Regions from separate parts of the Yersinia vastinensis genome, predicted to be linked through region 2. Evidence: riboswitches for the same ligand, from Rfam matches in the RefSeq annotation. Region 2 holds a riboswitch; each other region holds the start of a gene.

Region 1 (8,226 bases), 440 kb from region 2:
GGCGCGAACATGCACTGGGCTGGAAAGCAGCACAGTCACCTTTAGCGGATAAAATTTATGTCGCCCCAGGTAATGCAGGGACGGCACTGGAGCCTCGGCTAGAAAACGTGGATATCGCTGCTACCGATATCGCGGGTTTACTGGCTTTTGCGCAAAAGCATGATATTGGCTTGACTATCGTCGGTCCAGAAGCTCCGCTGGTGATTGGTGTCGTTGATGCTTTCCGTGCAGCGGGCCTAACCATCTTTGGCCCAACACAAGCGGCCGCGCAGTTAGAAGGTTCTAAGGCTTTCACCAAAGATTTTCTGGCACGCCACAATATCCCAACCGCGTTTTATCAGAATTTCACCGAGGTCGAACCGGCTTTAGCCTATGTTCGTAATATTGGTGCCCCCATCGTGATTAAGGCTGATGGGCTGGCTGCGGGCAAAGGTGTGATCGTCGCCATGACGCTGGAAGAGGCGGAAACCGCCGTTCACGATATGCTGGCAGGCAATGCATTTGGTGATGCAGGCCATCGCATTGTTGTGGAAGAGTTCTTGGATGGCGAAGAAGCCAGCTTTATTGTCATGGTTGACGGCGAGAACGTGCTGCCAATGGCAACCAGCCAAGACCATAAACGCGTGGGTGATGGTGACACCGGCCCGAACACCGGTGGTATGGGAGCTTATTCTCCCGCCCCAGTTGTCACAGATGAAGTTCATCAGCGCGTCATGAGTCAGGTTATCTGGCCAACCGTGCGTGGCATGGCAGCAGAAGGCAATGTTTATACCGGCTTCCTCTATGCTGGTTTGATGATTTCCGCAGATGGGCAACCGAAAGTTATCGAATTCAACTGCCGCTTTGGTGATCCTGAGACCCAACCCATTATGCTACGGATGCGTTCAGATTTAGTTGAGCTATGTTTAGCCGGTGCACAGGGCAAACTGGATGAGAAAACCTCTGAGTGGGATGAGCGCCCATCACTGGGTGTTGTTCTGGCCGCTGGCGGTTATCCGGGTGAGTATCGTCAGGGTGATGTTATTCACGGATTGCCACAGCAAGAAGTGGCCGACGGGAAAGTATTTCACGCCGGAACCAAGCTCGATGGCCATAATAACGTCGTAACCAGCGGCGGCCGAGTGTTATGTGTTACAGCGCTCGGAGCTACCGTCGCTCAAGCACAACAACACGCTTATAAACTTGCTGAGAATATTCAGTGGGAAGGTGTTTTCTGCCGTAAAGATATTGGCTATCGTGCAATTGCTCGTGGTAAATAACTCGCGAGAAAGATAATAGTCATCACTTCGAAGGGTACCGTTCGCGGTGCCCTTTTATCTTTGTATTACAAACTGCCGGCAGTAGGTTCCCAGCGGCAGAAATCTTGGTTGGCCACTAATAGCAATTGTTGACCTTCAGGTGAGTCCAGCCACGCAATCCCCAGAGGTTCTGCGCTATTCGCACCTCGCTTATTCAGCCATGCCTGCGAATTATCATCAAGGCTCAGACGTAATGTCTTTCCAGCACAGGTCGTCACGATCCCTTCCTGCCAACGCCCCTGAATTAACTTAACGTTTCCGGCACGCAGCGCACTACTTAACTCCAGGATCCGTTTGGCTTCCAATTGGTAAACTGCAATATTATCGGCAGAAAGCTGCTCACGCCGTGTCGCTAATTGGCGCTGCATAAAACTGACCTGACCTTGTTCATCAAAACGTAATTCGACACTTTGTGGGTTTTGCCCCAAATCATTACGTCGGATTTCCCGTAATAAGCCATTTTGATATTCGTAAAAGGTCACGCGGGTATTATCCCCAGAATAGGGGCTGTAGACGCTCATCAGCATTTGTGGTTGCTGCTGCGCATTATCCTGACGCCATAAACGAACGACACCGTTATCGGCGATATATCCGCTGGCGCTAAATTGGGGGGTGCCCGACTGACTGCTACAGGCGCTGAGACCAAAAACTAAACCGAGGGTCATCAGCACCCGCTGCATAAACAAAAGGGGCTTTGCCACCCCTATGTTTATTATTTTCACTGACACACTATGACTTAACAGCGTCTTTCAGTGCTTTACCAGAAACAAACGCTGGCACATTAGCTGCAGCAATTTTGATTTCTTTACCGGTTTGTGGGTTGCGGCCAGTGCGCTCACTACGATGGTTTACTTTGAAAGTACCGAAACCAACCAATTGTACTGCATCACCCTCTTTCAGAGATTCAGTAATTGCACCCAAAGTGGACTCCAAAGCTGCTTTAGCTTGTACTTTAGAAAGGTCCGCTTTCTCCGCGATTACGTCAATCAGTTGAGTCTTATTCATAAGTTATCCTTACAGTGTGTTTATCGTTTGCAAAGCATCGAGTGCGACGGATATGCCGATTGACAGCACTCTCCTGCATACACGCACCGATAGCCACTTTTTTTCGCCCCCCAAATGTAGAACAGACAGGGGGCAGATGTGAAGCCTTAAGACGTGACAAATCAGGCGTTAAATCACGTTTTCTTGCCTTATTGCGCTAAATTTATGCCAATGTTGCTAACAGCCGCTTCCCGCAGGTCAGATCGTAACCCTTTGATCAGATCTAGGTCGCGCTCTTCACAGTCAGCTAACAGGCGGAAAATCTCCCATTGGATATCCCATTCTTCTTCAATCGCGGGCAAGATTTTCAGTTCTTCATCGGTCATTTCTTTGCCAGCTAACGTCATCTCCAACATCGCCACAGTGCGGATTGACGTCTCGCTGATAGCGATAGCATGCTCTAGGGTTTCGCCACTCAAACGCGAATGAATAGCTTCACCTAATGCAATACATGCATCGATAGCAGGGTAAACACCGTAGATAGCATAGTCATCAGCAGAAGGAATTGCCTCTTCCAATTTCTCTAACTGGCTATCAAAATTGACCTTAGCATCCTTTACCACCAATGTTTCCCAGATAAGATCCAGAATACGCCGGTAAACCGCCGGATCACCGAACTCGGTCTCCAGACAAAATTGCTGATAGTTGGGATACATCCGCTCGCACAAGCAAGCCATGAAAGTCAGATGTTGCCAACTTTCTAGCTTTTCGAGACGTAGATGAATCGGATTACGTATCATGATGAGTTCTCATTATTCATTATCTGCGCGGCAGTGTACCCGAAATTAAATCATATCCCTACGCTTGCCAAGAAAATCAGGATTTTTCCATAACCCAGCGCTGAAATAGCGGACGGTTTGATGCGATAGCATCCGCCCAACGTGTCGGTTCTGGCAAGCGGTAACCAGCCATGCAGTGCTGAACCCATACCAGTGAACTTGCCACACTCACCCGATGACCGGGCGAAATAAACAGTGGATTGCAACGTGTTTTGCTGCGCCAGACCCAACCAAGCTGCTCGTCACCATCCACCAGCGGCTGAACGGCACCATTATCACTGTTCAATGGCAAAAATTGCCCGCATAGGCGGCTTTTAGCAACACCAATCGTTGGAACATCTGCGAGCAAACCAAAATGGCTGGCAACCCCCAAACGACGAGGATGCGCAATACCCTGACCATCAACAAAAACTAAATCGGGTTGTTGTTGCAACTGCTCCCAAGCGGCTAATAATGCAGGATATTCACGAAAAGAAAGTAAACCGGGGATATACGGCAGTGAAGTTGGCACTCGAGCAACCTGATATTCCACTAGCTCAAGCGAGGGATAACGCAAAATGGCAATAGCAGCACGGGTTATTTCCCCCTGCTGCTCAAAACCCACATCGGCCCCGGCAATAAAGCGCACTGACTCGCAAGCAATATCATCTTGAAGATACACTTCAGATGCCCGCTGCCGCTGTTCTTCCCGTAGCGCTTGAGTGTCGATCATCCGTCTTGTTATCCGCTAACTTATTGATGATACGGCTTGGATAAGCGATGTACCGCATCAACGAATACTCCAGCATGCTCTGGCGGAACATCCTGATGAATACCGTGGCCTAGGTTAAAGACATGCCCTTCGCCTTGACCAAAACTCGCTAAAACAGTGCTAACTTCCTGCTCGATACGCACAGGTGGCGCATAAAGAATGGAAGGGTCCATGTTGCCCTGTAGAGCCACTTTATCCCCGACTCGACGCCGCGCATCAGCAATGTCCGTGGTCCAATCCAACCCCAAGGCATCGCATCCGGTGGCAGCCATAGCTTCAAGCCACTGCCCACCGCCTTTAGTGAACAGGGTCACCGGCACTCGCCGCCCGTCGTATTCACGGACCAAACCATCAACAATTTTGTGCATGTAGTGCAAAGAGAATTCGAGGTAATCGCGGCCGGTCAAGACACCGCCCCAAGTATCAAAAATCATCACGGATTGCGCCCCCGCTTTGATTTGGGCATTGAGGTACAAAATGACGCTATCCGCCAGTTTATCCAGCAACAGATGCAACGTGTGCGGTTCGGCATACATCATTTTCTTTAGTTTAGTGAAGGCCTTACTGCTCCCCCCCTCAACCATGTAGGTCGCCAATGTCCATGGGCTACCAGAGAAACCGATCAGTGGAACCTCACCTTTCAGTTCACGGCGAATTGTCCTCACGGCATTCATGACGTAACCCAATTCTTGTTCAGGATCAGGGACGGGGAGCTTTTCAACATCAGCGCGGCAGGTAATAGGGGAATGGAAACGAGGACCTTCACCCGTTTCAAAATAAAGTCCCAAGCCCATCGCATCAGGAATTGTCAGAATGTCGGAAAACAGAATCGCCGCATCCAGCGGGTAACGACGCAATGGCTGCATTGTCACTTCACAGGCCAATTCAGCATTTTTGCACAGTGACATAAAATCCCCGGCAACAGCGCGAGTGGCTTTATATTCTGGCAAATAGCGGCCTGCCTGACGCATCATCCATACCGGAGTCACGTCTACCGGTTGGCGTAATAAAGCACGCAGATAGCGATCGTTTTTCAACTCATTCATGTGGGGCTCCCTTAGTTATCTGGCGCTACTGTTTTATCTGGCGCTATTGTAGCATGCCAGCTTTAGCTGTCCTGTTCGCTACGACACAATGCGACGGTATCTTCAATTAGCCGACGGGCTACTGTGCCCGGAGGTGGCAGCAATGGCAATTGGTCATAACGATACCAACCGGCATTCAGCAACTCTTTAGGATCATGACGTAGCTCGCCGTGATCATAATCGGCCATAAACGCCATCATCAATGAATGCGGAAACGGCCAAGGCTGCGATGTGACATAGCGAAGATTTTTAATATGAATATTACTTTCTTCCAAGACTTCACGGGAAGCGGCCTGCTCCAACGTTTCACCCACTTCAACAAACCCCGCCAGTACGGTGTTAATACCACCACGATGACGAACATGCTGCGCCAATAAAATCTCATCGCCACGACGAATAGCAACAATAACGCAGGGCGCTATTTGTGGGTAATAACGTTCACGGCAATGATTACACAGACAGGCCCACTCGGTGCGGCTGGCGTGCATTTGATGCCCACAATAACCACAATAGCGATGAGAGCGATAAAACTCGGCTAATTGCACACCACGCCCAGCCAATTGAAACAAACCGCGATCCACATCCAGCAATTGCCGTACTGACCCCATGTCTGCAGACATCATCTGGCGGATAAGCCAAACCGCCTGCCCTTGCCATTCCCCAATTTGTCTGGCAGTCGCGCCTTGTAATGACCAATTGGCCGCATTGCCCTGCGGCAACTCTCCTTTTGGTAACCATAATTTGTTGTCATGACTGACAATCCACCAGCCACTTTCTTTACCTGTAAGTTGTAGTTCCATATCGTTGTTGCACAACCTCGACTTCACTGGCAATCTAGGATCCGGCTTGTTACATTTTTGTAACCCACTATTACTTTTTCTTACTCATGGAGTCGCTTATGCTCAACCGATTAGAAAGCCTGACTCAACGCGTTGGCGGCAGTAATGAATTAATTGATCAATGGCTTCATGCACGTAAAGAACTTTTAGTTTCGTATTGCGCAGTGATCGGTATTAAGCCGCAAAAAGAAAAGCATACCCCGCTTAATGAAAAAGCGCTGGAGAACTTTTGCCATAATCTGGTGGATTATCTCTCCTCCGGACATTTTCATATCTACGATAGAATAATCAAACAGGTAGAAGGGGCGTCCAGCCCGAAAATGGCGCTAACGACCAAAGTGTATCCCGCGTTAAAAAATAACACTCAAACTATCATGGCATTCCATGATCGTTATACAAACATTGAGATAGACCAAGATAGCTGCACTGAATTCCAACAAGCTTTATCTGATATCGGCGAGGCACTGGATGCCCGTTTCAGGTTGGAAGATCAATTAATTCAATGGGCAGCAGAATCATGGCAAGCCGCTCAACCGGTAAATAGAGAAGGGTTAGCAAATTAACTCAGTTCTATAAGCTGATTTTTATTCAATCTCAAATACCCAAAGACTTGGAATTGCAAGCAGCGGCCTCGTAGAAGCGAGGCCCATGGATGGGGCGAGTAATAAACGTCGCGAGTCCCCCTGCAATTTCAAGTAAGAAGGGTATATACTGAGGACTCTTGTCGGAGTGCCTAGCACCTGCTTTCTTAGGGAAGCAAACGCAGGCTGAGACCGTTAATTCGGGATCCGCGGAACCTGATCGGGTTAATACCCGCGAAGGGAACAAGAGTAATTTATCGCTACAGGCCCGTCTTCACCTTAAAGGTGGCTGCCGGTCACTGGCCAACATCGTTACTCCCGCCAAGCTCCAGACAAGCAATTTTCCCTATAAACCACACTGGTAGGAATTTGCTATGTCTAATAATACAACTCAAAGTGCATCACACCCACGCCATGCTATTCCCCGCAAGCAAGTGCGCGAAGAAGCTCAACAGTTTATCGATACCCTACAAGGGGTAACTTTCCCCAATTCTCAACGTATTTACCTGCAAGGCTCACGGGCCGATATCCAAGTTCCGATGCGGGAGATCCAACTCAGTCCAACGTTGATTGGCGGCAGTAAAGACTCCCCACGCTACGAAGATAACGAAGCGATTCCGGTTTATGACACCTCCGGCCCTTATGGCGACCCGAACGCAAAATTGGATGTCCACACCGGTTTACCCAAATTGCGTGATAGCTGGATAGCGGATCGTCAGGATACTGAAGCACTGGCCTCCGTCAGCTCTGGTTTTACCCAGCAACGTTTGGCAGATGAAGGTTTGGACCATTTGCGCTTTGAACATCTCCCGCGCCCTAAAAAAGCTATTGATGGCAAATGTGTTACACAACTGCATTACGCCAGAGCCGGTAAAGTGACGCCGGAGATGGAATTTATTGCCCTACGAGAAAATATGGGCCGTGAGCGGATTCGTGGCGAAGTGTTACGCCACCAGCACCCGGGACAAGCCTTTGGTGCCAATTTACCGGAAAACATCACGCCGGAGTTTGTTCGTCAGGAGGTCGCCGCTGGGCGTGCGATTATCCCCGCCAATATCAACCACCCCGAATCTGAACCCATGATTATTGGCCGTAACTTTTTGGTAAAAGTGAACGCCAATATCGGCAACTCTGCCGTGACCTCCTCTATTGAAGAAGAAGTGGAGAAATTGGTATGGTCCACTCGCTGGGGCGCGGATACTGTGATGGATTTATCCACCGGCCGCTATATTCATGAAACTCGTGAATGGATCTTGCGTAATAGTCCGGTCCCCATTGGCACCGTACCCATCTATCAAGCACTGGAAAAAGTCAACGGCGTAGCAGAAAACCTAACTTGGGAAATGTTCCGCGATACCTTGTTAGAGCAAGCAGAGCAAGGGGTTGACTACTTCACTATTCATGCCGGCGTATTATTGCGTTATGTGCCGATGACTGCCAAGCGACTGACCGGGATTGTTTCCCGTGGTGGGTCAATTATGGCGAAATGGTGTCTCTCCCATCATCAGGAAAATTTCCTCTATCAGCATTTCCGTGAGATTTGCCAGATTTGTGCCGCCTATGACGTTTCATTATCACTGGGTGATGGCCTGCGCCCTGGTTCTATTCAAGATGCCAATGATGAAGCCCAATTTGCTGAGTTACACACCTTGGGAGAATTAACCAAGATTGCTTGGGAATATGATGTGCAGGTAATGATCGAAGGCCCCGGACATGTACCGATGCAGATGATTCACCGCAACATGACCGAAGAACTGGAACACTGCCACGAAGCGCCATTTTATACACTAGGGCCACTCACCACGGATATCGCCCCGGGTTATGATCATTTCACATCAGGTATTGGTGC
Region 2 (8,226 bases):
CCCGGCATAATAAGTGCCACCAATAGGACCACGGCCAAACCGGGTATTGTGATATTGCTTCAGCTCATCAATGTATGTCTGATATGCACGCACTAACAGTTGGTCGACATCATCAACATCATTGCCATATTTCGGCGCTGAATTAATCAAATGCTGGCGTAGCTGCTCGCCATTTAGACCCGCAAAATCATTGGCTAGTGCGGTTGCCAATTGCTGCTGACCAATAAGTTGTTGTTCAAACACCAATTTACGCACTGCGGCCAAGCTGTTCCCCAAATTGGCAATCCCAACTTGTAAACCGGAAACCCAGTCATAGCGCGCGCCCCCCTGTTTGATACTTTTACCACGCTCAATACAGTCATCCACCAGCGCCGAACAGACAATATCGTGAGCATTCTCTTCCAGCACCGTATCCACCACACATTCAATCTCAATGGATTTTCGGGTGTAGTAACGAATCTGCTCGTCCCATTGCGCCATCACTTGCGAAAAATCAGTGAAATTCCCTTTCGACAGCCCCTGTTCCTGCGGCAAGAACACCTGCCCGGAGGTTGCATCACGGCCTTGTTCCAGCGCTGCCAGCATCACTCGGGCAAAGTTAATGAAACTCATGCCAGTACAGCGGTAACCCCACTTACCACCGACAGCCGTTTCAATACAGCCAATCGCCGCATAATCGTAGGCATCCTGCGGATCGATACCCAGCTTAATAAACTCCGGGATCACAATTTCGTCATTGTTAAAGGCCGGCATACCAAAACCACAGCGAATAACCTGTACACAAGCATCAAGAAAATCATCACTGATACCGGCATGATAGCGAACACTAAGATTAGGTTGAGTTGATCTTAAACGCCCACAGGACTCCAGTACCGCGTAAGAGAGTGGATTGACGGCATCAATGGCTTTGCCCTGCACCAATTTTTGCCCACCGATGGTGACATTTTGATAAAGCGGACTGCCCGCCGAAGCCTTAGAGTGTGAACCGGAGCGGATTTTGTTCACTTCCAGTAATTTCAACCAGCAGCTATGCAACATTTCAATGGCTTGCTCGCGGCTGAGGGTATTTTCCAGCTCAACATCACGGCGATACCACGGATACAAATACTGATCCAAGCGACCAAATGAAACCGAATGACCATTGGATTCAATTTGCAGAATCAACTGAATGAAATAACACAGTTGCAACGCTTGCCAGAAAGTCTGTGGCGGCTGGTGCGCGATTAACTCACAGTTTGCAGCGATCGTCTGCAACTCTACACGCCGCCATTCACGAGTTTCTTCCTCTGCCATTTGCCGTGCCACGCCAGCATAACGCTCAATATGTTCACTCAGTGCCGCCAGCGAAATATCAATCGCTTTGAGGAATTGCTCTTTATGTAGATCACTCCAGTCTGTCAATTGCAGGCGGGAGCGACGGCTGGCAACTTTAGTGCGTAAACCCCCTAGCCCTTTTTCCAACAACAGTGGGAAGTTAACCGCTAAATGTGCATCACCGGAGGTCATATTGCCTTCCGCTTTGATGATACCGGTAGCCAGTAAGGCTTTTTGTTCGTCAGTGAACATGCCATAGCAGCGATCTTGCACAGTTTGGCCGCGCCACCACGGGCACAGCTTGTGCAGCACTGCTTTATCTTCTTCGCTGACCGAGAAACCTGCACCGGGGCGGTCGGCTAATTCGTCAATCTCATTTTCTATCCAACTGACGGTATATTCTGGGAAAATCGGCGCGGCACGTAATTGGCTAGCCTGATTACCGATAATCAGCTCATCATTCTTAATCCAGACCGTGCGTTGCTGTAAATGGTGTGCCAGCGCCAGTGCGCGTCTAACGGGCAGTGGCTTATCCTGATGCTGTTGATAAACCTCGGTATAATGCTGCGCCCGTTCAGTACAGACCGGCGGTTTTACAATATGAATCAGCGCGTTTTTATGCTGTTTTGTCCGTTCGCTTAAGGTTACCAAATCGAGAGTGGTCATTGCGTCATCCTCTTAAAATTGCGGTCAGGCCCTTATCACGGGCATAACTTTCCGCGAAGGCCAGCAGGTCAGGAGAGTCTAAAGGCGTGCTTGCTGCCAGATAGGCTTCACCTAGCAGTGAGTATTTGTTGATGCCCAGTGTGTGATAAGGCAAAAAATGAATCTCTTTCACGCCAATTTCATCCGCGGCAAAATCAACAATCCCTTGCACTGAGCGGTTGTCCGCATTGAAATCGGGGATAAGCGGCACCCGTACAGTGATATGGGTGCCTGCGGCAGCTAGTTTGCGAAAGTTATCCATCACTCGCCTGGCTGAACCGCCAGTCCACTGCTGGAAACGGGTTTCATCGGTATGCTTTAAATCTGCCAGCATTAAATCCAGCCACGGCAGAGAGGGGGCAATATAACGCCACGGTGTATGCAGACAAGACTCAACCGCAGTATGAATACCAAGCTGATGACAGCGCTGTAATAATTCAGCGGCCACTTCTGGTTGCATAAAAGGCTCACCACCTGACAATGTTACGCCGCCCCCACTGCGCCGATAAAACGGCAGGTCGCGCAGTAATGTCTCCATCGTGGCATCAATATCAATCGGACTACCGCACTGCGTCAGAGCGCCACTCGGGCAACACTTCGCCAGCGCCTGAACATCCTCTTCTATCAATAACTGGCGATGAATCACAATGTGATCGTCAATACGTTGAATCGCTTGCGGGCAGGCTTGATGACATAAATCACAACCGGATAAGCAAAGACGAGGGTCAAAGAGCACTTCTGGTTTGCGTGAGCGGCTTTCTGGATTTTGACACCAGCGACAGCTTAGTGAGCAACCTTTGAGGAAAACCACGCTACGAATTCCCGGGCCGTCATGAGTGGAATAACGTTGTAAGTTAAAAATCATCTTATTCCTCCCTTTCGCTGTGACTGCGCTGGCATCGTCGTGGCGATTCACTTTCATTGGTCACCAGTATCTGCGTAATATAGGGAAAGAAAAATTGATGAAATTTGCTGCGGAGTTCCTCTTTTATGTCAGCCTCACGTTTGCAACAGCAGTTTATTCGACTCTGGCAACGTTTTAACGGTCAGCCGACAGAAACCACCTTACAAGAGCTGGCAGAAGTGCTCTGCTGCTCGCGCCGCCATGTGCGTTCTTTACTGGGCAGTATGCAACAAGAGGGTTGGTTGAGTTGGCAAGCAGAAGCGGGCCGAGGTAAGCGCTCACAACTAACCTTCCTCTATTCTGGATTAGCACTGCAACAGCAGCGAGCTGAAGAGCTACTGGAACAAGACCATATTGATCAGTTAGTGCAGTTGGTCGGGGATAAAAAAGCAGTGCGCCAAATGCTGTTATCCCAACTAGGGCGTAGCTTCCGGCAAGGTAAACATATCCTGCGCGTGCTCTATTATCGCCCGTTACAAAACTTGCTACCCGGCACCGCACTGCGCCGTTCAGAAACTCATATGGTGCGGCAGATATTTAATGGTTTGACCCGAATAAATGAGGAAAATGGGGAACTGGAGCCGGACTTATCTCACCACTGGCAGGCGATTAGCCCCTTGCATTGGCGCTTTTATTTGCGCCCCGCCATTCATTTTCATCATGGCCGTGAGCTGGATATGAATGATGTGATTAACAGCCTGACCCGATTAATCCCCCAGCCTCTTTTTTCGCATATTACGGCGGTACGCTCACCAACACCCTATGTGATTGATGTGCATCTTAGTACCCCAGATAGCTGGCTACCGTGGTTATTGGGCAGTGCTCACGCCATGATCTTGCCGCAAGAGTGGGAAAATCAATCAGATTTTCGTCGGCATCCCATTGGGACTGGCCCTTACTCCGTGATCCGCAATCACCATAGCCAATTGAAAATTCAGGCATTTGATAACTACTTTGGTTTCAGAGCATTGATTGATGAAGTCAATATCTGGGTATTGCCAGAGCTGTCTGATGAGCTGATTTATACCGGTGTTCAGTTGCAGGCTGATGATACCAGTAAAAATGAGTTGGAAAGTCGGCTGGAAGAAGGCTGTTATTTTTTGCTATTTGACCAGCGTTCACCCCAGACTTGTCATCCAGAAGTCCGCCGTTGGTTATGCGAACTGATAACCCCTGTCGCCCTACTCAGTTTTGCAGATCCCTTTTATCAACGTTACTGGTCACCCGCCTATGGCATGTTACCGCGCTGGCATCACAACCGGCTCACGGCACTGGAGCCGAAACCCGCCGAGCTAACCGAACTGACACTGACCTTTTATAGCGACCATTCAGAATTTGATGCTATCAGCCAGACGCTCGTCCAACTGCTAGCGGCTCATGGTGTTACCTTAAACATACAGGTGCTAGATTACACTCAGTGGTATCAAGGCGATGCACAGAGTGATATCTGGCTTGGCAGCGCAAATTTCTATCTGCCGCTGGAGTTTTCCCTGTTTGCAACTTTGTATGAACTGCCGCTGTTGCAATATTGCCTAGGCGATGAACTGGATCAAGATGTTGAATCTTGGCGCAATAATACGTTACCCATGGCCGATTGGAGCCAACGACTGGTTAGCCAAAATCAATTCCATCCGCTGTTCCATCACTGGCTAGAATTATATGGACAGCACAGTATGCGAGGGGTGCGCATGAATACCCTCGGCTGGTTTGATTTCAAATCAGCCTGGTTCACGCCACCAGAGGGATAAAGCCACTTTCACCCGCCCAGATTAATCTCTACAATAGCGCCGTCTCAACGGGGTGCAAGAATATCGCTAGCCAGGTTTAACCTAGTGTCGCAAGTGTTAAAAACACAGCGAGTCGGGTTCATACGGTGGCGGACAGCACACAGAAACCGGAGCGTACACATGACCTTGTAAATCATGGCTACGTGAGGATTTCGAGTACTGCCCAATACTGTATCAACCACGGTGCAGCATGTTTTTGCTGAGAGCAAACCCGTCGAACCTGATCCGGTTAACACCGGCGGAGGGATTTGAGAAAGATAACGCCTGTACCTCATGGATACTGATGTTAACTACCGCCTCAGATACCTTTGCCACCTTTAATTGTTAAGGAGTGCAAAGTGTTTAAACGCATTATTCCCTGTTTGTTCTTGCTGTCTGCGGCCGCGGTGGCTGCCGATAAACCGACATTGACGGTTTACACCTATGACTCCTTTGCTGCTGACTGGGGGCCGGGGCCTGCCATTAAAAAAGCCTTTGAAGCGCAGTGTGATTGCCAGCTTAAATTTGTGGCGCTGGAAGATGGCGTTTCACTGCTGAACCGTCTGCGGATGGAAGGAAAAAACAGTCAGGCCGATGTCATTTTAGGTTTGGATAACAATCTGGTGCAGGCGGCAGAGCAAACCGGGCTATTCGCCCCAAGTCAAGTGGATACCCGCCACTTAACCTTGCCACAAGCATGGCAGAATAAAACTTTCGTTCCCTTCGATTATGGCTATTTCGCCTTTGTGTATAACAAAGACAAATTGAAAAACCCGCCGAAAAGCTTGCAAGAATTAGTCGATAGCAAAGCGCCGTGGAAAGTGATTTATCAAGACCCGCGCACCAGTACTCCGGGCCTTGGCTTAATGTTGTGGATGCAAAAAGTATATGGCGATAAGGCCCCACAAGCATGGCAACAATTGGCGAAGAAAACCGTCACCGTCACTAAAGGTTGGAGTGAAGCTTATGGCTTGTTCCTGAAAGGTGAAGGGGATTTAGTCCTGAGCTACACCACGTCTCCGGCTTATCATCTGATTGAAGAGAAGAAAAGCAACTATGCCGCGGCAGATTTTAGTGAAGGTCACTATTTGCAAGTTGAAGTCGCAGGTCAAGTGGCCTCCAGCAAACAACCGGAACTGGCACAGCGTTTTATGCAATTTATTGTCACCCCCGCTTTCCAAGAAAATATTCCGACCGGCAACTGGATGTACCCGGTAATCAAAATGACTCTACCGGCCGGATTTGAAACCCTAACTGTGCCGCAAAAAGCATTGCAATTTGATGCTAAAGAGGTGGCAGACAACCGCAGCAAATGGATTCAGGCATGGCAATCCGCCGTCAGTCGCTGATCTCCGCTTGGTTGTGGCCGGGGCTGCTGGCGGCAGGGCTGATAGTCGGTGTCGCGCTACTGGCATTCACGGCTATCTGGCGTCATGCCCCTGCGGCGGATTGGCACAGCATCTGGCAAGACAGTTATCTGTGGCATGTCATTCGTTTTACTTTCTGGCAGGCGTTTCTCTCCGCACTGCTGTCGGTGACCCCTGCAATTTTTCTGGCTCGCGCCTTGAACCGCCGCCGCTTCCCCGGCCGCCAGTTGATGCTACGTTTATGCGCAATGACCCTGGTGCTTCCGGTGTTAGTTGCCCTCTTTGGCATCCTGACGGTTTATGGTCGCCAAGGTTGGCTTGCGGGGTTATTGGGCTGGTTGGGCGTGGATTACCGTTTCTCACCTTATGGCTTACAGGGGATTTTACTGGCGCATATCTTCTTTAATATGCCGCTGGCAACTCGCCTGCTATTGCAGTCATTGGAGAGCATTGCAGTGGAACAACGTCAATTAGCCGCACAACTGGGTATGAACGGCTGGCAGCATTTCCAGCTAGTCGAGTGGCCCTATCTGCGCCGCCAAATTTTACCCACTGGTGCATTGATTTTTATGCTCTGCTTTGCCAGTTTCGCTACTGTGCTATCGCTAGGAGGCGGGCCGCAAGCAACCACTATCGAGTTAGCCATTTATCAAGCCCTGAGTTATGACTACGACCTAAGCCGTGCGGCCTTGCTAGCACTGATTCAATTGGGCTGTTGTCTTGGGTTGGTGGTGTTAAGCCAACGACTCAGTTCGGTGTTGGCCGTGGGCAATACCCATGGGCAAATTTGGCGTAATCCGCAAGACTGTACTTGGTCACGCATCACTGACACGCTGTTAATTGGCGCCGCGTTACTCTTGATGGTGCCACCACTGCTGGCAGTCATCATTGATGGTAGTAATAAAACGATATTGACTGTGTTGCAGCAACCTGCACTATGGCAAGCGTTCTCTACCTCACTGATCATCGCCATAGGTGCCGGATTATTGTGTGTTACCTTGACCATGATGTTGTTGTGGAGCAGCCGGGAGCTAAAGCTGCACCAACGTGCCGCTTACGGGCAAGCATTAGAAGTCAGCGGCATGGTCATTCTTGCGATGCCCGGTATTGTGCTGGCGACGGGCTTTTTCTTATTGCTCAATGACACGTTTGGTTTGCCGCAATCCCCCTATGCACTGGTGATTCTGACTAATGCGCTGATGGCGGTACCCTATGCATTGAAAGTGCTGGATAACCCCATGCGTGACCTTGCTGAACGCTATACGCCACTGTGCCTATCACTGGATATTCATGGCTGGCACCGTTTGCGCTACATTGAGTTGAGTGCGCTGAAACGCCCACTAGCTCAGGCTTTGGCCTTTGCCAGTGTCCTCTCCATCGGCGATTTTGGTGTGGTAGCCCTGTTTGGTAATGAGCACTTTCGCACCTTGCCATTTTATCTTTATCAGCAGATAGGCTCTTATCGCAGCAATGATGGGGCCGTCACCGCCCTGCTACTACTGTTACTCTGCTTCTTGCTGTTTACTCTCATTGAACGACTGCCGAGCCGCCATGCTAAAGCTTGAGAAAATCACCTATGTGTACGACCACTTACCGATGCGCTTTGATTTGTGCGTTCAACCCGGTGAACGGGTGGCTATCCTTGGCCCCAGTGGGGCGGGTAAAAGTACCTTATTGAGCCTGATTGCGGGTTTTTTGGCACCGGCCAGTGGTCGAATGCTGCTGAATAATCAAGACCATACTCAAACCGCGCCCGCGCAAAGACCGGTATCTATGCTGTTTCAGGAAAATAACCTGTTTTCGCATTTAACCGTCGAACAAAATATTGGGTTGGGTTTGCATCCGGGGCTGAAACTCAATCATGAGCAAAAGTTGCTGTTACGCCAAATTGCTCAACAAGTGGGGTTGGAAGAGTGCCTCAGTAGACTACCGGCACAGCTTTCCGGTGGTCAGCGTCAGCGGGCGGCTCTCGCTCGTTGTTTGGTTCGTAGTCAACCTATTTTGTTGCTGGATGAGCCGTTTTCTGCACTGGATCCAGCGCTACGTAATGAGATGCTGCAATTGGTTGAACACGTTTGTGGCAACCGCCAACTCACACTGCTGATGGTGTCACACAATTTGGACGATGCAGCGCGCATCGCCGAACGTACATTATTGGTCGTCGATGGCC
Region 3 (8,226 bases), 2.1 Mb from region 2:
TTTAAAGCCCGTATAACGTTATTGACTCAAAGTTCTTGGTGTTACAGCGCAGCAGCGAACACCGCTGTAGCACCCAGAGCGCAGAGTAAAGAGGCAAAATATGACACCAACATCTGCACTAATTACCGTTGTTATTATTGCCTGGGTACTGCAAATCTTGCTCGGCTGGTGGCAAATCAATCGGTTTAACCGCGCTTTTGACCGATTATGTCAGCACAGTAAATCAGTCGGTGTGGGCCGTTCTGGTGGTCGATTTAAACCCAGAGTGGTGATGGCACTGGCTTTTGATGAAAATATGCGCGTCAGCGACAGCATGATCATGCGCGGAATCAGTGTTTTTGCCCGCCCGCGCACATTACCGCACCTTCATGGACTCCATCAGCAGGATTTAATCCCGGATGTGATCTTCCCTACGGATACCGCATGTCAAACTGCACTATCATTAGCGATTAAACCGAAATCATGATATTTTCACAATGAAAGTTATTCTTTTTCATGTGAAAGTTATGCCTGAAAAAGAGGCAATGGAAATACTTGAGCAGGAATCGTTATGAAACCAAAGCAGCGACAAGTCGCTATCCTGGAATACCTCCAGCAGCACGGTAAAACGGCCGTAGATCAACTCGCCGCCAACTTTTCAACGACGGGCACCACTATCCGTAAAGATTTAACTAGCCTTGAAAATGAAGGGGCGGTTATTCGAACCTACGGAGGAGTGGTATTAAATCGCGACGATGTTGAACAACCTATTGATCGTAAAACACATATTAATACCGAAAAGAAAAAACAGATTGCCAAAGCCGCCAGCAAATTGATTAAAGACGGTGATAGTTTGGTTTTTGATGCGGGCAGTACAGTACTGCAAATGGTGCCGCACCTGACAAAATTCAACAACATTACGGTGATGACCAATAGTCTGCACATCGTCAATGAGTTGGTTGAACTGGATAACGACCAAACCATCTTGATGCCAGGCGGCACTTACCGTAAAGGCTCCGCATCTTTTCACGGTAGTCTGGCAGAGTCCGCTTTTGATAAGTTTAGTTTTGATAAGCTATTTATTGGTGCAGATGGTGTTGATCTTAATGCCGGTGTCACCACGTTCAACGAAGTTTATCATGTCAGCACCGCAATGTGTCACGCCGCCAGCCACATTATCCTGTTGGTTGACTCTTCCAAATTTGGCCGTAAAAGCCCCAATGTCGTTTGTCCACTCAGTGCCGTCGATACCCTAATTACTGATAAAGGCATTAGCGACGAATATTTTCAGGCACTATTGAAAATGGGCATTAACATCATTCTGGTTGATAAAGATGACTAATCCACTGATTACCTATGCCCGTGAAACACTGGAGATTGAGCTGACTGAAGCTCAACGTTTGTTATCGCGGTTAGATGATAATTTTGTCCGCGCCTGTGAATTATTGCTGGCTTGTACCGGTAAGGCCGTCGTTTCCGGTATTGGCAAATCCGGTCATATCGGTAAAAAAATCGCCGCTTCACTGGCCAGTACCGGCACCCCCGCCTTCTTTGTTCATCCCGCGGAAGCATTACACGGGGATCTGGGCATGATTGGCCCACAGGACGTGCTAATTTTTATCTCCTATTCAGGTCGAGCCAAAGAGTTAGACTTGATCCTACCTTTGTTAGCCGATAGCCATATTCCGGTCATTGCGATTACTGGGGGGAAAGAGTCGCCATTAGCGCAGGGCGCCGCCTGTGTGCTGGATATCAGTGTTGAGCACGAAGCCTGCCCAATGGGGTTAGCACCAACATCCAGCGCAGTGAACACTCTGATGATGGGTGATGCATTGGCAATGGCATTAATGCGCCATCGCGGTTTCAATGCAGAAGACTTTGCCCGTTCGCACCCCGGTGGCAGTTTGGGCGCGCGGCTGCTTAATCGCGTTCATCATTTAATGAGAACCGGTGATCGCCTGCCAGTAGTCAATGAATCCGACACTGTCATGGAAGCCATGCTGGAGTTGAGCCGTACCGGGTTGGGTCTGGTGGCCGTTTGTGATCCACAACAGCGAGTGGTCGGTGTCTTTACCGATGGTGACTTACGCCGCTGGCTGGTTAAGGGCGGAACACTGCAGCAACCTCTCGCGGGCGCAATGACTCGCCCAGGCTACCGATTACCAGAACAATGGCGTGCCGGCGAAGCGCTGGAAGCGCTGCATCAGCACCATATCAGTGCTGCACCGGTAGTCAATCTGGATGGGAAGTTGGTTGGCGCGATTAATCTGCATGATCTGCATCAGGCCGGAGTGGGCTGACTCTGACACGCCCAGATCACTGGAGCATGGTAATTGAGGAAAATTATCATGCTCCGCGCGATAAATTAGTGCCAGTTTGGATCTTGTTGTAACTGATTTTTCAGCATGGCTTGCACGCGCTCATCAGGGCGGCCCAACCATTGGTATGTCGCAAACTGGCTTGGGTTATCGAGTGCTTGTGGCTTATCATCTACCGAAACCCGCATCCCCCACGCCTGCCAAACTTGTTTCTTATCCTGACTGAATGCAACCCACATAAATTGATTGCTGCAATCATGAGGTTTGCAGATTCGCCCCACTTTGTACACCTTCCCTTCCCATGTAATGACCTCATACGGTGCGGATGTCCCAACCCCTTTGCGCGCCCACGCTGGCAAGTTTTTCTGGCTCTTCACCATTTTTTGCCAACTGTTTTTATAAACCGGCTGTTGCAAAAGATCGGCGGTGGTCGGAAGCGGCTTGGCAGATGCAGTTTGCGCTGACGCCACAGAGGTCGCTGGCTGCGCAATAGCCCAGGAGCTTGCGCTGAGTATTGCTGCTGCAACAAGACAATGGAGGGCTTTGTGACCTTTCATTATCGAAAATCCTTATTATTTGATTGATCTACTCGCCGGGCCTTGAACTAGCCTCTGTGCAATGAATTTGCAGGCGTGATGTTAGTTTGCATGTCTAGGACCACTAACTGTAGAAAAAGTTGATCCATAGCACGATTTTTCATCCTAATTCTCGGTATACCACAATCTGTATGACAGGTTGATGTAAGCTATAAACCAGATAATGATGAGTCGATCACCCTCTCGTCCATAAACTTTCGAAGAAGGCCATAGCATGTTGACCCTTGAGTTACCCGAAGCTCCCGAGAAACTGTATTACTCTGCCGGGGATGCCCATCCACTGGATAAGCTTGAGAGCGATAAAATCATCCAAATGGTGATAGATCTGGATGTCGCCAACTCAGACAGTGAACACTATGTCACTGGTTGGATGGGGCTAAACAGCGTGGTTGTGGTACGGAATTATCAGAACAAACGTGGCACCGCAAATGGCTTTGTGGTGAATAAAGGGGACAGCTATCGGCTCAGTATCCAGTCGATTGAATTTCGTATTCCTAAAATGGTGCTGTGGATGAGTTTTCGCCGTAAGCCGCGCACGATGGAGTTAATCACTTATGAAACACTGGGTGACCAACCCAGTGGGATGCAGCAGTACCGCAATATTCTTGATGAAGAATTACGCCAACAGTTGGATGATGACTGGCGCGAATTGAATGATTATCTGGGTGCTGCTTGCTGGCAGTTAGAACATGATACTCCGCTGTGGCAGCAAGCACATCAAGACATCACCGCAGATGCAATCAGCCAACTGGCGGCGGCCCCTATTTTCAAGACCAAACATTTGCAAGCTGATGGCGATTATACGGGTTTCTGGGCTGGGGAATATTTCTTTGCCATTAGGCAGCCAACAACAGAAAATCCATTACCTGCAGTACAAATTTCCTGGCGAGAAAATGAAAAAGAGATTGGCAGCTATCAGTTTGACCTCATAAAGGACGAAGCTGGCGAGCCAAAACTGTCACTGCGTATTCGCCCGCGTAAAGGGGCCGATAGCTACCTTCTGAATCGTTTTGATGCACATCATCTACAGCGCGCCATGGCGATGTTTGCAATGACACAGCGTTATTTGCTGGCACAGATAGCGGATATCAATTAAATACAGCATTTAATGTGTTTAATAATAAAGTTTGTAATAAGGCCGAGATACTCGGGCCTAGCACAGCGTGGGGCACTCCGGTGGCTTACGCCACTACGACTCCAATCACTGTGCTCTCCCTAAAAATTGACTTTATCAATCAGCAGCCTGACTTAATTATGTTCAACACAATATCAAATCATTGGCACATGAACGCCGCTAACACCGCGGCAATGTCAAGGATGAAGGATATATCCAAAATCATTGGCATTGCGGCAAGGCAGCAAGTGAATAAGTCCCGATGAGCTTACTTGAGTAAGTGATTCGGGCGCATGAACGCCGCTAACACCGCGGCAATGTCAAGGATGAAGGATATTACCACCATTGATGAAAATGGTGCACCGGCCCAATCCCCTCACCCACTTCAAGGCTATCGGCCTGCTCCAAAGCCCCTTGTAAATATTGCTTGGCGGCATTCGTCGTATCTGCCCAATTGGTGTACCGGGGGCGCAATGCTGCCAGTGCTGCAGATAACGTACACCCCGTCCCGTGGGTATGTCGGGTGTCAACCCGACGAGTGACAAAGCGCTGTTCGCTGTCTGGGGTAAACAGCCAGTCTGGGCTGTCTTTACCATTTAAGTGGCCCCCTTTCATCAATACACCTTGGCAGCCTAATGCCAGCAGCGCCCGCCCTTGTTCACACATTTCTTGCTCATCTCTCGCTGGTTGAGAATCAAGTAATGCTGCTGCTTCCGGCAAATTAGGTGTAATCAAGGCAACCTGAGGCAACAGTAATCGGCGTACCGCATCGACAGCCTCTGGTGCCAGTAGTGGGTCACCACTTTTGGCGACCATCACAGTGTCTAATACCACAAATGGGATGGGATAACGGCGCAGTTGAGTGGCAACAATATCGACAATATCTGCATTTGCCAGCATACCTATTTTGGCGCTATCAATGCGTACATCGCTTAAAACGGAATCTAATTGAGCCGCCACAAAAGCAGGTTCGATAGAATAGACCGACTGCACGCCACGGGTATTTTGCGCCACCAATGCGGTGATAACGCTGGTGCCATAGGCCTGTAATGCAGAAAATGTTTTCAGGTCAGCTTGAATTCCAGCACCACCACTTGGGTCTGTCCCTGCAATCGTGAGTGCATTAATGCGTTTCATAAATACGCCCTCACACTCGGGTGTCGAGCGAAGGATGAGGTACGAAAGGGGATAACTGAAGAAAAAACGGCAGGTTGAACGAACATATTCCTCCTAACCGGCGGTCAAGAAGGCGGTACACTGCGATACCGAGACTTCCCTACGCTGGCATAATCCAGATCAGGTAATACGGGTAATATCTCAGCCTTATCACTGTTTGTGACAGGCACCCCGAGTCAGAATTGTTATTATCACTAGCAGGTGATAGAAGATCAATCATGTATTGGCTAGCGTAATGATAAATCCGATAAATACGCCCTATCTTGGAGGTATTACCACAGGATGAGTATCAACATTCGTGAGTATGACAAGAGTGACCGCCCGTTTCTGCGCAGCTTGTATTTAGCATCACGCCGCGCGGCATTCACTTGGCTGGACGAAGAGCGTTTTCATCTAGAAGATTTTGACCGCTCCACGATGGGCGAAACTGTTCTGGTGGCTATCGAGGGTGATAAACACGTCGGTTTTGCTTCCATCTTCATGGAAGAAAGCTTTCTGCATAATTTGTTTGTTGATCCCAGAATACAGCATCGCGGGGTGGGCAAAGCGTTATTACAAGCAGCGCAAAACCTATTTAACAGCCATGGTTCATTAAAATGTTTGGCAAAAAACCAGCATGCGTTAGCATTTTATCAAAAACAAGGTTGGATCGCCATTGCGACCGGTAAAAGCAATGACGGCGATTACATTTTAATGCATTGGCATAATGAAAAGATTAAATAACTTTATATCTGTATAGGATGAAAACCAGATAAAAACCTGAATAGTAAATTTGAATTTATTCAATACAATAGATTTTCAATTCAGTTAATTTTAAAAGGACTATTTATGGGCCCTATGTCAAATGCACCGAACCTTACAACAACGCATACCTATCAATAAAATAGTGTATCATCAGAAAAAAACAACCACAGTGAAATATTAGAAAGCAGAAAACATGCAATAGAACATATTATAAATTCAATCAGTCACGCCGCGACTCCCCAATTCGAACCAGAAGACACCGTTGGGAAGTTAGGTGATAGAAAAGTAATCCAGCTTAACTCGGTTAAATTAGAAAGTGGCGAGGAACAATATTACGTCAAGGCAAACATGGGAAGCCCACAAATTTCCGACCTTATGAATAAAAATGTAACATCATTTAAATTCAGTCAGTTAGATACAGATAATAGTCAAGTAAATAAGGTGGTATTTATTTTTGACCCTGATATTTCCTTTGACACCATCCCATCAATTAAGAGACTTTTCACCTATGACACTCGAGTTGAAAATGAAATAAATTATATATCCTGTGGCGGAGGGGTGCGTTTTAATTTAAATGAAGAAAAACTTAGCTCTGACAGAATAAATAAAAAAGCACATACACTAAACGACATAATATTAAACGAAGAAAACAAGTCAAACCTGATTATGCAATTACGAAACTGCGTATCCAACAGCTTACATTGCAATAATGAACAGGCAGTGAAAATTAGCGAGGAATTCCCTAATTTTTTTGATAGTATGAATAATGTAACACCAAACTTGCAGATAAATGCTCATAAACTGGCGAACGAACTTGAAAAGAGCAATTAACGAAAACTCAAAAGGGAGCCTCAGCTCCCTTATATTTTTATAAATAATGAGCGAAATTACTCTCCGCGCAATGTTTTGACATCATCAGCTTTGATATTCAGTGCCGGTTGCCCAAACTGTTGCAGCAAATAATTACTCAAACTCACCACCTGTTCATCCGTCAATGTGTTTGCAAAACCCGGCATAAATACCTCGCCCTCATTAGTTTTACGCGACACGCCGTGGAGAATCACATTAATCAGGTTATTCGGCGCTGATGCCCCCACCACAGAATTCTTCATTAAAGATGGATAGTAACCATCTTTCACTCCGCCCCCTGTAAACCCATGACAAGAAGCACAGTTCCCCAGATACAGGCGCGCACCGTCAGTGGTGTTATCTGCCATGAAAGGCATGCCGCGTAATGTATTGACGCTAGTCGCTGCTTGCCCCCAATCCGAGCGACTCTTGGTTTCATCGTCCGGGTTGAGTGGTTTCAGTGTTCGCAAGTAAACCGCCATAGCATTCAGATCACTGTCAGTCAGATGTCGGGTACTGTTTTCAATCACTTCGGCCATTGGCCCGGCAGCCTGGGCTTTGCCATCAACATGGCCGTTACGCAGGTATTGCACAATCTGCTCCTGACTCCAGCCGCCAATCCCGGCATGGGGGTCTGAGGTAATATTGAATGCCGTCCAGCCATCGACCTCTGTGCCTGCATAAGCTTTACTGTCTTTCATTCCCATCGTGATATTGCGTGGCGTGTGACATTCACCACAGTGCCCTAACGCCTCGACAAAATAAGCGCCTTGATTCCACTGCGCATCTTTACTGCTATCTGGTTCAAAACGCTGTCCGTCGAAGTTCACCAGATTCCAAAACCACAATCCCCAGCGCTGATTAAAGGGGAACGGCATATCATTCTCACGGTTTGGTTGATGCACTGCAGGCAGGCTGAATAGATAGGCTTTAATGGCCTTGACGTCATCATCTTTCAGCAAAGTATAGGAGGTGTAAGGGAATGCCGGGTAGAGATTTTCGCCGTTTTTGCCTTTCCCTTCATGTAATGCACGCAAAAACTCCTCATCCGTCCAACCACCAATTCCCGTTTCTTTGTCGGGCGTAATGTTCGGCGAATATAACGTGCCCATCGGGGTTTTAAACGCCAAGCCACCGGCAAAAGGTTTGCCGTCTTTGGTGGTATGACAGGCCACGCAGTCAGCGGCTTTGGTGAGATATTCACCGCGCGCAATTAAATTAGCGTCAGCACTGGCATACCCGCTGATGGCGAATCCTAATGCAACCAGCAGGGGTTTCACTGAGTGACCCAGGTTTTGTTTTGTCATCTTACACCTCGGCCTTTAATGTTTCAGCGATACGCAGAGAGAGCGCGGCAATGGTCAGAGTACAATTCACTGACCCCACCGTTGGCATCACACTGCTACTGGCGATAAACAAATTTTTATGGTCATGGGTACGGCAATCACTG

Evidence for each region. A riboswitch is a leader RNA that binds a small molecule or an ion and turns the genes downstream of it on or off. The one in region 2 is predicted to bind thiamine pyrophosphate.
Region 1: it holds a riboswitch for thiamine pyrophosphate, as region 2 does, so the genes downstream of both, thiC (phosphomethylpyrimidine synthase ThiC) here and thiB (thiamine ABC transporter substrate binding subunit) in region 2, are expected to answer to the same signal.
Region 3: it holds a riboswitch for thiamine pyrophosphate, as region 2 does, so the genes downstream of both, thiD (bifunctional hydroxymethylpyrimidine kinase/phosphomethylpyrimidine kinase) here and thiB (thiamine ABC transporter substrate binding subunit) in region 2, are expected to answer to the same signal.

What each region holds. Positions count from the first base shown of each region.
Region 1 covers NZ_CP173260.1:4,367,618-4,375,843, forward strand. The annotation lists gene purD (phosphoribosylamine--glycine ligase) at 1-1,259, shown strand, start outside; gene ACIOG0_RS20215 (DUF1481 domain-containing protein) at 1,325-1,978, opposite strand; gene hupA (nucleoid-associated protein HU-alpha) at 2,028-2,303, opposite strand; gene ACIOG0_RS20225 (YjaG family protein) at 2,492-3,082, opposite strand; gene nfi (deoxyribonuclease V) at 3,159-3,833, opposite strand; gene hemE (uroporphyrinogen decarboxylase) at 3,854-4,918, opposite strand; gene nudC (NAD(+) diphosphatase) at 4,981-5,757, opposite strand; gene ACIOG0_RS20245 (Rsd/AlgQ family anti-sigma factor) at 5,856-6,359, shown strand; TPP riboswitch at 6,512-6,637, shown strand; gene thiC (phosphomethylpyrimidine synthase ThiC) at 6,752-8,226, shown strand, end outside.
Region 2 covers NZ_CP173260.1:3,928,687-3,936,912, forward strand. The annotation lists gene ACIOG0_RS18215 (formate C-acetyltransferase/glycerol dehydratase family glycyl radical enzyme) at 1-1,980, opposite strand, end outside; gene ACIOG0_RS18220 (glycyl-radical enzyme activating protein) at 1,985-2,884, opposite strand; gene sgrR (HTH-type transcriptional regulator SgrR) at 3,010-4,671, shown strand; TPP riboswitch at 4,880-4,974, shown strand; gene thiB (thiamine ABC transporter substrate binding subunit) at 5,049-6,038, shown strand; gene thiP (thiamine/thiamine pyrophosphate ABC transporter permease ThiP) at 6,014-7,621, shown strand; gene thiQ (thiamine ABC transporter ATP-binding protein ThiQ) at 7,608-8,226, shown strand, end outside.
Region 3 covers NZ_CP173260.1:1,233,724-1,241,949, reverse strand. The annotation lists gene srlD (sorbitol-6-phosphate dehydrogenase) at 1-5, shown strand, start outside; gene gutM (transcriptional regulator GutM) at 101-466, shown strand; gene ACIOG0_RS05670 (DNA-binding transcriptional repressor) at 551-1,321, shown strand; gene gutQ (arabinose-5-phosphate isomerase GutQ) at 1,314-2,279, shown strand; gene ACIOG0_RS05660 (inhibitor of vertebrate lysozyme family protein) at 2,345-2,854, opposite strand; gene ACIOG0_RS05655 (hypothetical protein) at 3,108-3,989, shown strand; gene thiD (bifunctional hydroxymethylpyrimidine kinase/phosphomethylpyrimidine kinase) at 4,344-5,144, opposite strand; TPP riboswitch at 5,264-5,367, opposite strand; gene ACIOG0_RS05645 (GNAT family N-acetyltransferase) at 5,466-5,906, shown strand; gene ACIOG0_RS05640 (hypothetical protein) at 6,276-6,758, shown strand; gene ACIOG0_RS05635 (cytochrome c) at 6,815-8,083, opposite strand; gene ACIOG0_RS05630 (GMC family oxidoreductase) at 8,085-8,226, opposite strand, start outside.